Regions from separate parts of the Rhizobium sp. NFACC06-2 genome, predicted to be linked through region 4. Evidence: predicted binding sites of a transcription regulator. Region 4 holds the regulator's gene; each other region holds the start of a gene.
The links. The regulator PhoB, encoded in region 4, activates phosphate uptake and scavenging genes when phosphate is short. The targets are predictions, from matches to a motif close to TGTCATNNANCTGTCAT.
Positions count from the first base shown of each region.

Region 1: a site for PhoB is predicted at 1,756-1,772, ahead of F3H58_RS14205 (UDP-2,3-diacylglucosamine diphosphatase). Genes of this name have one in related genera too.
Region 2: a site for PhoB is predicted at 2,291-2,307, ahead of F3H58_RS17015 (YdcH family protein). Genes of this name have one in related genera too.
Region 3: a site for PhoB is predicted at 2,034-2,050, ahead of F3H58_RS15210 (DUF1045 domain-containing protein). Genes of this name have one in related genera too.

Region 1 is NZ_FMVA01000007.1:171,459-175,517, forward strand. It holds gene dgcA (N-acetyl-D-Glu racemase DgcA) at 1-616, shown strand, start outside; gene F3H58_RS14205 (UDP-2,3-diacylglucosamine diphosphatase) at 862-1,701, opposite strand; gene F3H58_RS14210 (NADP-dependent malic enzyme) at 1,930-4,059, shown strand, end outside.
Region 2 is NZ_FMVA01000009.1:204,313-208,371, forward strand. It holds gene F3H58_RS17000 (tetratricopeptide repeat protein) at 1-419, opposite strand, end outside; gene F3H58_RS17005 (thiamine phosphate synthase) at 428-1,081, opposite strand; gene F3H58_RS17010 (sulfite exporter TauE/SafE family protein) at 1,186-1,950, shown strand; gene F3H58_RS17015 (YdcH family protein) at 2,054-2,230, opposite strand; gene F3H58_RS17020 (YdcH family protein) at 2,465-2,668, shown strand; gene purE (5-(carboxyamino)imidazole ribonucleotide mutase) at 2,684-3,184, shown strand; gene F3H58_RS17030 (5-(carboxyamino)imidazole ribonucleotide synthase) at 3,196-4,059, shown strand, end outside.
Region 3 is NZ_FMVA01000008.1:109,709-113,767, forward strand. It holds gene phnN (phosphonate metabolism protein/1,5-bisphosphokinase (PRPP-forming) PhnN) at 1-113, opposite strand, end outside; gene F3H58_RS15205 (alpha-D-ribose 1-methylphosphonate 5-triphosphate diphosphatase) at 110-1,246, opposite strand; gene F3H58_RS15210 (DUF1045 domain-containing protein) at 1,243-1,941, opposite strand; gene phnE (phosphonate ABC transporter, permease protein PhnE) at 2,213-3,562, opposite strand; gene phnE (phosphonate ABC transporter, permease protein PhnE) at 3,562-4,059, opposite strand, start outside.
Region 4 is NZ_FMVA01000017.1:19,141-23,199, reverse strand. It holds gene pstA (phosphate ABC transporter permease PstA) at 1-381, shown strand, start outside; gene pstB (phosphate ABC transporter ATP-binding protein PstB) at 396-1,211, shown strand; gene phoU (phosphate signaling complex protein PhoU) at 1,308-2,033, shown strand; gene phoB (phosphate regulon transcriptional regulator PhoB) at 2,064-2,747, shown strand; gene F3H58_RS22490 (GcrA family cell cycle regulator) at 3,129-3,662, opposite strand.

The DNA.
Region 1 (4,059 bases), on a different contig from region 4:
CTATACGATCTCGCTTGCCGATCCAGAAACCATGGCCGCAAAGACGGCTGAAAATGCCGGACGACCGCTGCTGAAGATCAAGACCGGCACCGCCGACGATGAAGCCCGCCTGCGCGCCGTTCGTGCCGCCGCGCCCGAGGCGCGCATCATCATCGATGCCAATGAAGGCTGGAATGACGAGAATATCGAATATTATCTGCGGCTTGCGGCGGAATTGAAGATATCGCTGATCGAACAGCCGCTTCCCGCCGGCAAGGACGCGATTCTCGCCCGCATCGACCATCCGGTGCTGATCTGCGCCGACGAAAGCGTACATTCCACCAAGGACCTCGCCGCCCTGCGCGATCGTTACGATGCCATCAACATCAAGCTCGACAAGACCGGCGGCCTGACGGAAGCGCTTGTCATGAAGGCGGAGGCCGAACGGCTCGGCTTCACCATCATGGTCGGCTGCATGCTCGGCACCTCGCTCGGCATGGCGCCCGCCGTGCTCGTCGCGCAGGGCACGGCCTTTGCCGATCTCGACGGGCCGTTGCTTTTGGCTGAGGACCGGGAGCCTGGGCTGGTTTATGAGGGGTCCCTGGTCTATCCGGCACGGCCGGAGTTGTGGGGGTAAGAACCGTCGTTCGAGTTTCGTGTGAAAGCACTACGCCGAACATCGCAATAATCTTTGCAATATCACGTAAACTGTATGGCCAACCTTGCCTCACACTCGACGTCATCCTCGGGCTTGTCCCAAGGATCTATCCACGTCGCGCGAAATCAATCGGTTGCAGATCCTTGGGACAAGCCCAAGGATGACGACAGAGAGCTGAACCATGCCGCCCTTAGGGATCGCCCTGCCTGTTGAACCACCCCCAATCAGGCCGCATGTTTCCCGATCAGCCCCGGAATATTCACCGGCTCCATCTCGTCCGATGTCTGCTCGGCAACCACTTCGCTCGTCTGCATCCAGGTGATCAGCTCGAACGTGCCATCGGCGTTTTCGGCAATCGCCGTGCAGCTTTCCACCCAGTCGCCGGTGTTGATGTAGCGGATGCCATCCATGTCTTCCATGACGGCGTGGTGAATATGGCCACAGATCACGCCATCGACATTGTTGCGCCGGGCCTCATCCGCCACCACGCGCTGGAATTCGCCGATGAAGTTGACGGCGTGTTTGACCTGCAGCTTGGCCCAGGCCGAAAACGACCAGTAAGGCAGACCTATGCGGCGGCGCACGGCGGCGATGGCGATGTTGATGGCGATCGCCGCGTCATAGGCCCAGTCGCCGAGATAGGCGAGCAGGCGGGCATTGCGCACAACCACGTCGAACTCGTCGCCATGGATGACTAGATATTTCTTGCCGTCGGCCGCCTCGTGGATCATGCGCTCGGCCACTTCGATGCCGCCAAAATGCATGCCAGGAAATTCCCGCAGGAATTCGTCGTGGTTTCCGGGAATGTAGACGATGCGCGTTCCCTTGCGGGCCTTGCGCAGCAGCTTCTGCACCACGTCGTTGCAGCCCTGCGGCCAGTACCAGCTGCGGCGCAGACGCCAGCCGTCGACGATGTCGCCGACGAGAATGATCGTCTCGGCCTCGTGATATTTCAGGAAGTCGAGCAGATAATCCGTCTTGGCCGCCTTGGAGCCAAGATGGACATCCGAAATGAAAAGCGTTCTGAACTGTCTGGTTTCGATTTGACCGGCCACGGATTTCATCCCCCTGTTCGGTTGCGTCCCTGCGGCTTTCTTACCTCTCAGAACCAGACTCGTGTTTCAGCAACATGACAGACGCAGGTTTTTATAGGGAATATGACGAAAGCCTTCACGAAAACGCGAATAAGCCATGGCCGCATTTGCATAAGGTACGGTCAAATAACGGCTGTACCACGGGGAAGTTTGTTGTATTCAGGGGTCCGGAATTGAACCAGACATGACGGTGGAAGAATGACCTCTCACGATAAGAACAACACGCCCGCCAACACGGCAAAGGCCGACATCGAGGAACAGGCGCTCTTTTTCCACCGCTATCCGCGCCCCGGCAAGCTGGAAATCCAGGCCACCAAGCCGCTCGGCAACCAGCGCGATCTGGCGCTGGCCTACTCGCCGGGTGTTGCCGCCCCCTGCCTCGCCATCCATGAAAATCCGGAAACGGCGGCGGAATATACCGCCCGCGCCAACCTCGTCGCCGTCATTTCCAACGGCACGGCGGTGCTCGGCCTCGGCAATATCGGCCCGCTCGCTTCCAAGCCGGTGATGGAAGGCAAGGCCGTCCTTTTCAAGAAATTCGCCGGCATCGACGTTTTCGATATCGAAATCGATGCGCCCGGCATCAACGACATGGTCTCCACCATCGCAGCGCTGGAGCCCACCTTCGGCGGCATCAACCTTGAGGACATCAAGGCGCCGGAATGTTTCGAGGTGGAACGCCAGCTGCGCGAAAAGATGAATATCCCGGTCTTTCACGATGACCAGCACGGCACCGCGATCATCGTCGCCGCTGCAGTCACCAACGCGCTGGAACTCGCCGGCAAGTCTCTGTCCAGCGTCAAGATCGTCGCCTCGGGCGCCGGCGCGGCAGCCCTTGCCTGCCTCAACCTGCTCGTTTCCATGGGCGCGAAGAAAGAAAACATCTGGGTCCACGACATTGAAGGCCTCGTTTACGATGGCCGCAATACGCTGATGGACGAGTGGAAGGAAGTTTACGCCCAGAAGACCGACAAGCGCGTTCTCTCCGAAACCATCGACGGCGCGGATGTCTTCCTCGGCCTTTCCGCCGCCGGCGTGCTGAAGCCGGAACTGCTGGAGCGCATGGCGGAAAACCCGCTGATCCTGGCGCTTGCCAACCCCAACCCGGAAATCATGCCGGAAGCGGCGCGTGCAGCCCGTCCGGATGCGATGATCTGCACCGGCCGTTCGGATTTCCCGAACCAGGTGAACAACGTTCTCTGCTTCCCCTATATCTTCCGCGGCGCGCTGGATTGCGGCGCAACCACGATCAACGAGGAAATGAAGATGGCCGCCGTGCAGGCCATCGCCGAACTCGCGCGTGAGGAAGTTTCCGAAGTGGCCGCAAAGGCCTATAGCGGCGAAACGCCAGTCTTCGGCCCGAACTACCTCATCCCCTCGCCCTTCGATCCGCGCCTTATCCTGCGCATTGCGCCTGCCGTTGCCCGTGCTGCCGCCGCAAGCGGCGTCGCCGCCCGGCCGATCACCGATTTCGAAGCCTATCTCGACCAGCTGAACCGCTTCGTCTGGCGCTCCGGCTTCATCATGAAGCCTGTCTTCAACGCCGCCAAGGCCGCGGAAAAGAAGCGCATCATCTTTGCCGAAGGCGAAGACGAACGCGTGCTGCGCGCCGCCCAGGTGCTTCTGGAAGAAGGCACCGGCATCCCGATCCTCATCGGCCGCCCGCAGATCATCGAAACGCGCCTAAAGCGCTTCGGCCTGCGCATCCGCCCGCATACGGATTTCGCCGTCGTCAACCCGGAAGACGATCCGCGCTACCGCGAATACGTGGATGACTATTTTGCCCTCGTTGGCCGCGCCGGCATCAATCCGGAAGCGGCGCGTACCATCGTGCGCACCAACACGACCGTCATCGGCGCGCTGTCGGTGAAGCGCGGTGAAGCGGATGCGCTGATCTGCGGCCTCGAAGGCCGTTATGACCGCCACCTGCGCGACGTCAACCAGATCATCGGCAAGCAGGAAGGCGTGCGTTCCTTCGCCGGCCTCAGCCTGCTCATCACCCAGCAGGGCGCGCTGTTCCTCACCGATACCTTCGTCAACAACGACCCGACATCAGAGGAAGTGGCCGAGATGGCGATCCTCGCGGCCAAGGAAATCCGCCGCTTCGGCATCACGCCAAAGATCGCGCTCGCCAGCCATTCCAATTTCGGCTCGCGCGATTCCGAAAGCGCCCGCAAGATGCGCCGCGCCCTGAAGATCGTGCAGGAAGCCGCACCGGAACTGGAAGTGGATGGCGAAATGCAGGGCGGCTCGGCCCTTTCGGAAGCGCTGCGCAAGCGCGCCATGCCCAACAGCGTGCTGACAGGCGAAGCGAACCTTCTGGTCTTC
Region 2 (4,059 bases), on a different contig from region 4:
TCGTCACGGGCGATGCCCAGACCACGCGACATCATTTCCGCCACCAGCGTCTGGGCAGCTGCGTCACCGTTCTGCGCGCGGTTCAGCGCCTTGTCGAGCGCCTGCACATATTCGCCGCGCTGGAAATGCCCGTAAGCTTCGTCCACCCGGCCCTTGAATTCCTTTTCAGGCGGCAGCGCCGGCAATTCCGCACCCATGCGCTGATAGACATTCACGCCTGCCGACGGCTGCAAGTCCTTCTGCTCTTCGGATTGCACCCGGCCCTGACGGGTCGGCTGAGCCTCATTTTCCAGCTGGCGGGACAGCGCATTGCTTTCGCTCTGCGGCCCGGACTGGGCAAAAGCGACACCCGCCGGCGCGCCGAAAGCGAGCGCCAGCAGCGAAACGGAAAGGCAGAGGTGAACCGAGCGCATGATCATCGCCTGTATCAACCGTCAAACCGTGGCGCTTTTTCGTCAAGCAGGGCGTTGATTTCAGAAACGGCCTGGGCAGCGCCGGTGGCGTTATCGAAAACGCCGCTGCGCATCGCCACGAACTCCACACCGGTTTCGGCCACGGCAACCACCGAGGACACATCGGTACCACCCATGACGATGGCCGGGATTTCGATCATCGAGGCCCACCACTCGCCGAGCGCCAGGTTTTTGGGGTGTGCTTCCGGCTTGATGTCGCCTTCGAGCTTTCCGAAAAACACGTAATCCGGATTGGCCTCGCCCTGCTCCAGCGCCTTGTGACGGTCATCCGCATTGCCGCCGCCGACGATGAGCTTCGGGGTGAATTTTTCCACGGCCTCGGCAAGCGCCTCGCCATTGCCAACCACATGCAGGCCATCCGCCTTCACGCGACCGGCAACGCGGCTGTCGCCGGCGATGAGCGCTGCCGCACCTGCCTTCTGGACAAGCGGCACGATCAGTTCGGCGCGTTTCTGGAAAGCGGCGTCATCCAGACCATATTGCGGAATGATGACGGAAGCGACATCGCCGCCCCGCAATGCATCTTCCACCTCTGTCGCCTGCTTTTGCGCGTCGTCCGATTGCGGAACGATCAGGACAAGGCGGCAACGATCTTCAACTAGGGTCATCGGTTCGTCCATTTCCGACAGAAGACGCTTACCGCGCAATCTGCACTCGTTTTCATATGACAAATCCGATAAACCGGACCGGCGAAAGGATCAACTGTCCATCCATGCTCACCGATTTTCATTTTTATCTCGTCGCCATCCCCGCAGTCGTGCTCGTCGGCCTTTCCAAGGGCGGGCTGGGCGGCGCTCTCGCCCTTATGGGCGTGCCGCTGATGGCGCTTGCCGTATCGCCCGTGCAGGCGGCGGCCATCTTCCTGCCGATCCTGATCGTCATGGATATCGTGGCGCTTTTTGCCTGGCGGCATTACAACCACCGGGAAACGCTCCTCATCATGCTGCCGGGAGCAATCGCCGGTATCGCGCTCGGCTGGGCGACCTCGAGCCTCATTTCCGCGGACGCCATGCGTCTCGTCGTCGCCTCTGTCACGATCCTGTTCGTACTGCGTTACTTCTATGAGAGCTTCAAAAGCCGCAAAGGCCAGGAAATTCCGGCCAAGCCGCAAAGACCGGCTGCTGCAACCCTCTGGTCCAGCCTGTCGGGTTATGCGAGTTTCGTGGCTCATGCGGGCGGTCCGCCCTTTCAGATCTATGTTCTGCCGCTGAAGCTCGATCCGAAGACCTATACCGGCATGAGCGTGCGCTTCTTCGCCATCATGAATGCGATCAAGCTCATTCCCTATTTCGCGCTCGGCGCGCTGGACGCCACCAACCTCAAGACATCGGCAAGCCTGCTGCCGGTGGCGATGCTGGCGACGCTTGCCGGCGCCAGGGTGGTGAAATATCTGAAACCGGCCGTGTTTTACCCACTCATGTATGCCATGGCGCTGATTGCAGCGCTTAAACTGCTATGGGACGGACTGCCGTTCTAAATCCGACAATAAAAAAGCTCTGGCAGCAGGTTTTCGCCGCCAGAGCTCCAAAGGCTCAGCCCGTCGGCCCCTCATTCATCGAGGGCCGACGGGCTGGCATAAATCAATGTCTTGTCGAGGCCTTGAGCCTCTGCAGTTCATCCTTCAGGCGCAGTTTTCGACGTTTAAGGTCCGCGATCTCTCTATCGTCAGACGACGGGGAAGCAAGAATACTTTCGAGCTCCTCCTCCAGAGCACCGTGTTTCTTTTCGAGCGATGCAATATGAGCCTGAATGGTCATGCGGCACGTCCTTCCTTTTTGAACCTACCTCCAGCTCTCCATCGCTGGAGTTTCAGGTTTACGACGGCAATGTGACACGGATCGCGCCGCTTGTCGAAGGCGAAATGAAGGCAATAAGTGGGCAATTTGGTCGCAAGGGATAACTTCCCGTTACCGCGATTTGATGATAGAGGCTCGTGAACGATCACAGACGCGCCGGAGCCGATCCGGCTGGCATAAAATGGGGATGACGAGATGCCCGATCAGGACCAGGCGGACATCAGGCTCACGCTGGCGCGGCTGCGCCAGGAGCATGAGGATTATGACGCGGCGATCAACGCGATGATCCAGACCAGCTGCGATGCGCTGAGAATACAGCGCATGAAAAAGAAGAAGCTGGCCGTCAAGGACAAGATGACCCAGCTCGAAGACCAGGTCATTCCCGATATCATCGCCTGAGCCCGGAGACATTACGTGACAGCAGAAACGCCCCCCGTCGCCATCATCATGGGCAGCCAGTCCGACTGGGAGACCATGAAGAACGCCGCCGATACGCTGGATGCGCTCGACATCGAATACGAAGCCCGCATCATTTCCGCCCACCGCACCCCGGACCGGCTTTATGACTTCGCCAATGGCGCGAAGGACGAAGGCTTCAAGGTCATCATCGCCGGTGCGGGCGGCGCCGCCCATCTGCCTGGCATGACGGCCTCAATGACGCCGCTTCCCGTCTTTGGCGTTCCGGTTCAGTCCAAGACCATGTCCGGCCAGGACAGCCTCTATTCCATCGTGCAGATGCCCGCCGGCATTCCGGTCGGCACGCTCGCCATCGGCAAGGCCGGCGCGATCAATGCGGCCCTTCTTGCCGCCGCGGTTCTGGCGCTGAGCGACGACGACCTCGCCGACCGGCTGGATGCCTGGCGCGCGCGCCAGTCGGCGGCTGTCGCGGAATATCCCATGGACAGCGCCCAGTGACGACAAAAGTGATGGCAAAGACGACCAACCTGACTATCGGCATCATCGGTGGCGGGCAGCTCGGGCGTATGCTGGCGATGGCCGCAACCCGCCTCAACCACCGTACCATCGTACTTGAACCGCAGGCCGATTGTCCGGCTGCGCAGGCCTGCAACGAGCAGATCGTGGCGGAATATGACGACGAAAACGCGCTTGCGGAACTCGCAAGCCGTTGCGATGTCGTGACCTACGAATTCGAGAACGTGCCTGTTGCGGCCGCCGAAAAGCTCAGCCTCTCCGTTCCCGTCTATCCGCCTCCGAAAGCGCTCAGCGCCTCGCAGGACCGGTTGACGGAAAAGCGCTTCCTCAATGGCTGCGGCATCCCGACTGCTGATTTCCGTGCCGTGGACAGTCAGGAAGAGCTGGAGGCCGCATTGGCCGCCTTCGGTGGCAAGGGCGTTCTGAAAACCCGTCGCATGGGTTATGACGGCAAGGGCCAGCGACTTTTCCGCGGTGGAGAAGACCTCGCAGGTGCCTTTGCGGCGCTCGGCGGCGTGCCGCTGATTCTCGAGAGCTTCATCTCCTTCGAGCGGGAAATTTCGATCATCGCCGCCCGCTTCCTGGATGGGACCGTCACCTGTTACGATCCCGCCGAGAATGTCCATCTGAACGGCATTCTACACACGTCCACCGTTCCGGCCGCACTTTCCGACGCCGCTAGGGAAGTTGCCGTGCAATCGGCGGAAAAGCTTCTGGCCGCGCAGGATTATGTCGGCGTCATCGGCATCGAGTTTTTCGTCCTGCCGGACGGTTCGCTGGTCGCCAATGAAATGGCGCCGCGCGTTCACAATACCGGCCACTGGACGGAGGCGGCCTGCGTAATCTCGCAATTCGAA
Region 3 (4,059 bases), on a different contig from region 4:
CGCGCTGCGGCATAGTCCATCAGCGTGTCCTTGCCGGCCCCGCTCGGGCCGACAATCACGATCATCGTGCCGGGCGATGCCGCGCGCCGGCTATCCTGCCCATCATCGGTCATGCCACGCGCTTGCCCTGACGCCAGACGGAACGGGCGACCGGCACACCATCCTCGCGGTGAACCCGGACCAGATCGGCCCGCAATCCCGTCGCGATACGACCGCGATCGAGAAGGCCGACGGTGCGCGCCGGTGTGGCGGTGACCATGCGCAGTGCCTCCGGCAGGCTGATGGCTTCTACCTGATCGGCGAGCAGGAATGGCGCGAAGAGCAGGCTGAAGGGCACATAGTCGGAAGAAAGAACATCCAGCACGCCGATCTCGGCGAGGTCGCGGGCGGCGATGTTGCCGGAGTGGGACTTGCCGCGAACGATGTTCGGCGCACCCATCAGCACGCTCATGCCGGCGCTGTGCGAGGCTTTTGCGGCCTCTACGCTGGTGGGGAATTCCGCCAGTTTCACGCCGTGGCCGATAGCCTCGCCGACATGCGCTTCGGTGGCGTCGTCATGGCTTGCGACGGTGATGCCGCGCTCGGCGCAGCGGGCGGCCAGATAATCGCGGTGCTTGGCGGAATATTCCGCCGACGCCGCCTGCCGGCGCCGCACGAACTCGGCGAAAGCCTCGTCGCTCAGCCCACGCTTCTTCTGGTAATAGAAGATATATTGATCCATCGACTGGAACTGGCGCTGCCCCGGGGAGTGGTCCATCAGGGAAATCAGCCGCACGCGCGGATCGGTTTCGAAGTCTTCGAAATGGTCCAGCACATCCGAGGAGGCGACTTCACAGCGCAGATGCAGCAGGTGATCCGAACGAAGGCGGTTCTGATCCGCCGCGGCCTCGATGGCGTCAGCCATTTCGCGCATTTCACCCTTCTTGAAGCCGCCGTCCTCATCCGAACCAAGCCGGAGGCAGTCGAATACCGTGGTGATGCCGGAGGCGGCCACCTGGGCGTCATGGGCCTGAATGGCGGCGATCTTGTCCCAGATCACGCCGGGGCGCGGCGAATAATGCTGCTCAAGATGGTCGGTATGCAGTTCCACCAGACCCGGGATCAAATAATCACCTTCCAGGTCTTCGCCGGTTTTGGAGGCACCTTCGCTGATATCGTCGATCTTGCCGTCGCGGATCAGGACGGAGCCCAGAATAATATCGTCTTCCAGAACGATACGGGCATTGGAAAGGGCGTGCTCGGTCATGGGTTCGCATCTTTCTTTGGTGGCTGGCCAAGGGGGTGCCAGCTATGAACGGTAAAGGGCGCGCCGCGCGTTTCTTCGATGAACAAGGCGAGGCCGGAAATGCTGAGGGGTCGATCGGTGAATTCGGAAAACCGCGCCGAAAGCACCTTGTGCATGGCGGGCTGCTCGCTCTCGTCGATGCGGCCGGTCAGCGTCATATGAAAACGGAAATCATCCATGACATGCGGATAACCCCAGAGCGACAGATTTTGCCGCTGGCTCTCCGTCAACATCTGTGGCCGCCGGCGGGCAATATCGGTCTCCGACAGGGGCGCGCGAAACCGGTCGAAATGATCGACGATCTCGGCGGCAAAATCCTGCAGCGGCTGATAGGTGCGGTCCGGGACCAGTGCAAAAAAGGGCCCGAGTGCACCGACGACCACGCGCGGAATTTCGAAAGTGGACTGGCTGGCCGCGAAATCTTCGAAGGCCGTGAGCAGCTCCGCTTCGCTGTATTTTTCGGCAAGCTCGAAAGGAGCCTTCAGGGTCGCGTGGAAACCGTAACGGCGCGGCTCCTCCGTCATCTCGGCATAGTCGTCGTGGTCGTCATGCAGCGTGCCGGAAAATGCGTTGCGGCCAAGCCAGCGTGACGCCGCCTCCGTCAGCGGGTGATCTTTAGCCGGAGAAAAATAGATGGCATAGCGCACGGCAAGCACTCTTCAGTGTCATGGGAGACCAGGGATGAGAAGCTATTTGGCGTGACTCGCCAGCTTCCCGCAAGGTCAGGAGTGCGAGGTAATTGGTTTCCGTGACAGAATGATGATGCCGAGGGAGAAAAGCGCATTGGAAATGCGGCAAGCTTCCTAATCTGCTGAAGACACAGGCGGAGATGATGAAGGGATACGACCGGCATAAATCGGGACTGCGCGGGTGTCTGGCGGAGATGACGAACATCGTTACGAGGTTCGTCATTCCATCCCTTCAGACCTAGTGTTGTGTTTTGCCGATCAGGCGTGAACGCAGCGAATTGGAGATGTGGTCGAACAGGAAAACGACGAAGAGAATAAGCAGGACCATATAGGCGACCTTGTCCCAGTCGGCATTGGTGCCCATCGCCTCCAGCAGTTTCAGACCGATGCCGCCAGCGCCCACCGCGCCGATGATGGTGGCGGAGCGGGTGTTGCTTTCCCAGAAATAGAGTGACTGCGAAATGAAGACCGGCAGGACCTGCGGCAGCACACCGAAGCGGTTGACCGCAATCGGGGAAGCGCCGACCGATTTGACACCCTCGCGCTGCTTGTCGTCGACATTTTCCAGCGCCTCGGCATAGACCTTGCCGAGCGCTCCGGTATCGGTGAAGAAGATCGCGGCAATGCCGGGGATCGGTCCGGGCCCGAAGCTGCGGGTGAAGAACAGCGCCCAGATCAGCATGTCGATGGAACGCAGGAAGTCGAATAGCCGCTTCATGCCCCAGTTCGCAGCCTTGTTGGCGGTGATGTTGCGCGCGGCGATGAAGGCGAGCGGCAGGGCGACGAGCGTGCCGAACAGGGTGCCCACAAAGGCCATGACCAGCGTCTGCATCAGCTTCGAAAGAATATCGGCATGTTGCCAGACGCTGTTGTCGAGGAAATCATCCACAATGTGGCCGATATTGGAGCGCTCGGGATCCAGCCTTTCTCCCCACAGCGCGAGAGCGGCGAGTTCGCCATAGCCCTTGCCCCAGAATTCCGATTTGGTGTCGAACAGGAAATTCGCCCATCCGAGGAAACGACGCTGGACATAGACCTGGCTGGTGCGGATTTCCGCCTGACCGGCAAAACCAAAATGCACGAGAACCTTGTTGCCGTCCTGCTGGATTTCCTGCGGCACATCGTCGGATGCCCGGGCCTGTTCTCCGTTGATGATGACGGGATAATTCTTGCCGTCGACATAGACATCCACGCGGGTCGGGGTCACGTCGAGGCGGTTTTCCATGCCCGCATAAACGACGCTGTAGCCGCCACCCGACAGGGGCTGCAGCCAGTCGATCTTTGCATCGACCGGATATTGCCCGCGGCTGGACCATTGCGGCTCCACCTTGCCGTCTTCGAAACGCAGGCGCGGCTGGGCACGCCAGGAATACCAGTCCTGAATATAGCTCGAGGCACGATCCCACCGGCCCTGCATGAAGGCCGGGCCGACATTGAAGAAGAAAAAGCAGCCGATCAGATAGACGGTGACGGCGAGAAGGCCGACGAGCAGACCATATCGCTGCATGAAACCGCGATTGAACACGTGCGGATGCGCGGCCGTCAGCCTCTCGCGGTCGGCGGTGTTGAGAATGAAGCTGGACGACATCAGGCCGCTCCCCGTCCGAATTCGAAGGATTGATGGCCGATCAGCCTGCGGCGCAGCCAGCCGGAAAACTGGTCGACGGCGATGATGGTAATCAGCAGAAGGATGATGATGGCATAGGTCTTCGACGCATGATCGTTACCGATCGACAGGCGGAAGACCTCGCCGATACCGCCGCCGCCCACGGCACCGATGATGGTGGAGGCGCGCACGTTGATTTCGGCGCGCAGCAGCGCGTAAGAGACGAAATTGGGCAGAACCTGCGGCACGATGGCGAAGCGCACTCGTTCCAGCCAGTTGGCGCCAGCGGCGCGCAGGCCTTCATCCGGCTTCATGTCGGCATTTTCCACCACTTCGAAGAACAGCTTGCCCAAAGCACCGATCGTGTGGACAGAAATCGCGATGATCGCGGCGATAGGGCCGATGGATAGAATGGCGGTCAACAGCCCGGCGACGACGATTTCGGGAAAAGCGCGCAGCACTTCCATGACCCGGCGCAC
Region 4 (4,059 bases):
GCAGCCCTGAAAGCCGTGCCGCCGTCTATCCGCGCCGCAGCCCTCGGCCTCGGTGCTTCCAAGATGCAGACGATCTTCCACCATGTGCTGCCGCTCGCCATGCCTGGCATTCTGACCGGCACCATCATCGGTCTCGCCCACGCGCTGGGCGAAACGGCGCCGCTGCTCTTGATCGGCATGGTGGCATTCGTTGCGAATTATCCGACAACGCCGATGGATCCGTCCACGGCCCTGCCGGTGCAGATTTACATGTGGGCGAACGAAGCCGAGCGCGCCTTTGTCGAAAGGACATCCGGCGCTATCATCATCCTGCTTCTGTTCCTCATCGTCATGAATGTTGGCGCAATCCTGTTGCGTCGCCGCTTCGAACGGCGCTGGTAGAGGGAGCTTGAGCAATGAACATGTTGTCGGAAGCAGCAGTTGAAAAGGCGCTGGACAAGAAAATGAATGAAGTCTCATACAAGATGATCGGCAAGGACGTTTCGGTTTATTACGGCGAAAAGCGCGCGCTTTACGACGTGAACCTCAACGTTCGGGAAAATACGGTGACCGCGCTTATCGGCCCGTCCGGCTGCGGCAAATCCACCTTCCTGCGTACCCTGAATCGTATGAACGACACGATCGACGGTTGCCGGGTCACCGGCAAGATCACGCTCGACACCGACGATATCTACGACCAGGCGATTGACGTCGTGGAATTGCGCGCCCGCGTCGGCATGGTGTTCCAGAAGCCGAACCCCTTCCCGAAGTCGATCTATGAAAACATTTCCTATGGTCCGCGCATCCATGGTCTCGCCCGCAACAAGGCGGATATGGACCAGATCGTCGAGCAGAGCTTGCAGAAGGCGGGTCTCTGGAACGAGGTTAAGGATCGTCTGCACGAATCCGGCACCGGTCTTTCCGGCGGTCAGCAGCAGCGTCTGTGCATCGCACGCGCCGTTGCCGTCAGCCCGGAAGTGATCCTGATGGACGAGCCCTGCTCGGCTCTCGACCCTATCGCGACCGCAAAGGTCGAAGAATTGATCCACGAGCTGCGCACCAATTACACCATCGTCATCGTCACGCACTCCATGCAGCAGGCGGCGCGTGTTTCCCAGCGCACGGCCATGTTCCATCTTGGTCATCTTGTCGAGGAAAACGAAACCGACAAGATGTTCACCAATCCGGACGACCAGCGCACGCAGGATTACATCATGGGCCGCTTCGGCTGATCCCGGCCGGTGCTTTATCGAAACCGAACAAGACTGGTGCTTCTGCCGTGCCCGCTTCCGGGTACGCGCATGCAGGCCAAGCCGGAGGACTAGACCATGACACAGACAACGACCCATTCGCACATCGTTTCCGTTTATGACGATGAATTGAAGTTTTTGACGCGCCGCATCGCCGAAATGGGCGGTCTTGCGGAGCAGATGTGCGCCGATGCCGTGCGTGCGCTCGTCAATTCCGATGCCGCGCTCGCCCAGAAGGTCATTTCCGACGATGCGATCCTCGACCACGCCGAGCGCGAGATCGGCGACAAGGCCATCGTCACCATCGCCAAACGCCAGCCGATGGCGGCAGACCTTCGCGAAATCATCGGCACCCTGCGTATTGCAGCTGACCTTGAGCGCGTCGGCGACCTTGGCAAGAACACCGCCAAGCGCGTCATCGCCGTTGCCGGCACCGGCGTGCCGCGCAAGCTCGCCCGTGGCATCGAGCACCTGTCGGAACTGGCGCTGGTGCAGCTCAAGGAAGTGCTGGACGTCTATTCCACGCGTTCCGCCGAGAAGGCCAATGCCATTCGCGAGCGCGACGAAGAAATCGACGCCATGTACACGTCGCTCTTCCGTGAGCTTCTGACCTACATGATGGAAGATCCGCGCAACATCACCACCTGCACGCATCTTCTGTTCTGCGCCAAGAACATCGAGCGTATCGGCGACCACGCCACCAATATCGCCGAGACGATCTATTACATGACCACCGGCAGCCAGCCGGAAGGCGAGCGTCCGAAGGACGACAGTTCCAACACCCTCGGTTCGGTGACCGAGTAACAGACAGGCAGCGGCTTGCGGAGTTAGTATATGGTGCCCAAGATTGCAGTTGTGGAAGACGAGGAAGCGCTGAGCGTCCTGCTTCGTTACAATCTCGAGGCTGAGGGATATGACGTCGACACGATACCCCGTGGAGACGAGGCAGAAATCAGGCTGCAGGAACGTATTCCGGACCTCCTTATCCTGGATTGGATGCTTCCCGGCGTTTCCGGTATCGAACTGTGCCGTCGGCTCAGGATGCGGCCGGAAACCGAGCGCCTGCCCATCATCATGCTGACGGCGCGCGGCGAAGAAAGCGAACGGGTTCGCGGTCTTGCCACCGGCGCCGACGATTATGTCGTCAAGCCGTTCTCGACCCCGGAACTCATGGCCCGCGTCAAGGCCATGCTGCGCCGCGCCCGCCCCGAGGTTCTGTCTTCGGTGCTGAAATGCGGCGATATCGAACTGGATCGTGAGACCCATCGCGTTCACCGCAAGAGCCGCGAAGTGCGCCTCGGCCCGACGGAATTCCGCTTGCTGGAATTCCTGATGACCTCTCCCGGCCGGGTGTTTTCCCGCTCGCAATTGCTGGATGGCGTCTGGGGTCACGATATCTATGTGGATGAGCGCACCGTCGACGTGCATGTCGGACGTCTGCGCAAGGCGCTCAATTTTTCCCACATGCAGGATGTCATCCGCACCGTGCGTGGCGCCGGATATTCAATGGAAGCCTGAGAAAACCGAAACCAATGGTTTCACTCGGGGTAAATTCCCTAAAAATCAGAAGGCCCGAGACCGGAACGGTGTCGGGCCTTTCGATTTTGAACCTTCCGCACGTGCGTATCCTCGTTCTTTTGAAGGTGACAGACGGTCTGCTGAAAGCCGGATTGCGCGGTGAAACCTGACAGTAGGAAGGCGCGGCACGTCGCCGACGAATTCAGAGCATTTGCCGCAAGGGCCTATCGCGGTTTTTGCATCCGGAGAATGCGCAAGAACAGGGATGGGGAGCGCCTCTTAAACAACGCGGGCTCCGCGTCTGAACCACTTTGGATTCCGCCATAAAAAAACGGGCCCGAAGGCCCGTAGTTTTTGAGTGTCGAATGCGTGCCGCAACACTCAAGCCTTGCGACGCTCGCTTACCGGCTGGTAGGCAAGCTTTGCATGGAACTTGCAATAGGGCGAAGATTCCAGTGCTTCACAACCGCAGAAATGGAAATCATCCTTCAGCGGATCGCCGACCGGCCACTTGCAGGTGCGCTCCGTCAGTTCCGTCAGCGTCAGGCGGCGGGAAATCGGTGTCACGACATTTTTGGAGGGAACGTAATCGAGAACTTCGGCGGTCTCGATATCGATCTCCTCGTGCAGCGCCGTTGCCGCGCTCGAGCGGTTCAAGGCGCGTGCAGGTGCTGCGCTGACGCGGGTCGCGAAATTTGTCGCGCGCGGGGCAGGGGCAGCGGTGCGCTTGGGCGCGGAACGCGCCGAAGTAACCGGGCCGCCGGCCTTCACGCGTCCCGGCAGGTTGAGGCGATGGACCTTGCCGATGACGGCATTGCGGCTCACACCGCCCAGCTGTGCTGCTATCTGGCTGGCGCTAAGCCCCTCGGACCACAATTTCTTGAGTTTTTCGACCCGTTCGTCTGTCCAGTTCATGCCGCTTCTCCGCTCGTCGCGTATAATGTCGGCAGAATCCCTCTCCGTCTCGCGGGCGTGCCGCGAGCGTGGTTTCTGCCTGATTTTTGGTGACTAGTTCCGCCGCAATGCAGTCTAGTAATTAGCGATTAACCTAGTGCCACGCAGACTCCGTGGCAAGAGTCGCGGGAATCATCTCGAATCGATTTTCCGGTTTTCCCCAACTTGCTGGCGAGTTGAGTCTGAAAGGCAACACCTTGGGCCTCATTCGCCGCCGCCTACTAGGGCTTGAGAAGCCCGGGAAACGCGGACTTTTGTTGACATCGGCAGGCGAAGTGACAATAGTGCCCCTGCCGCCGCGAGGCGGCATTTTTGATTTTCAGGCAAGGGATAACCCCGAAAGCCTATTGACAACCGT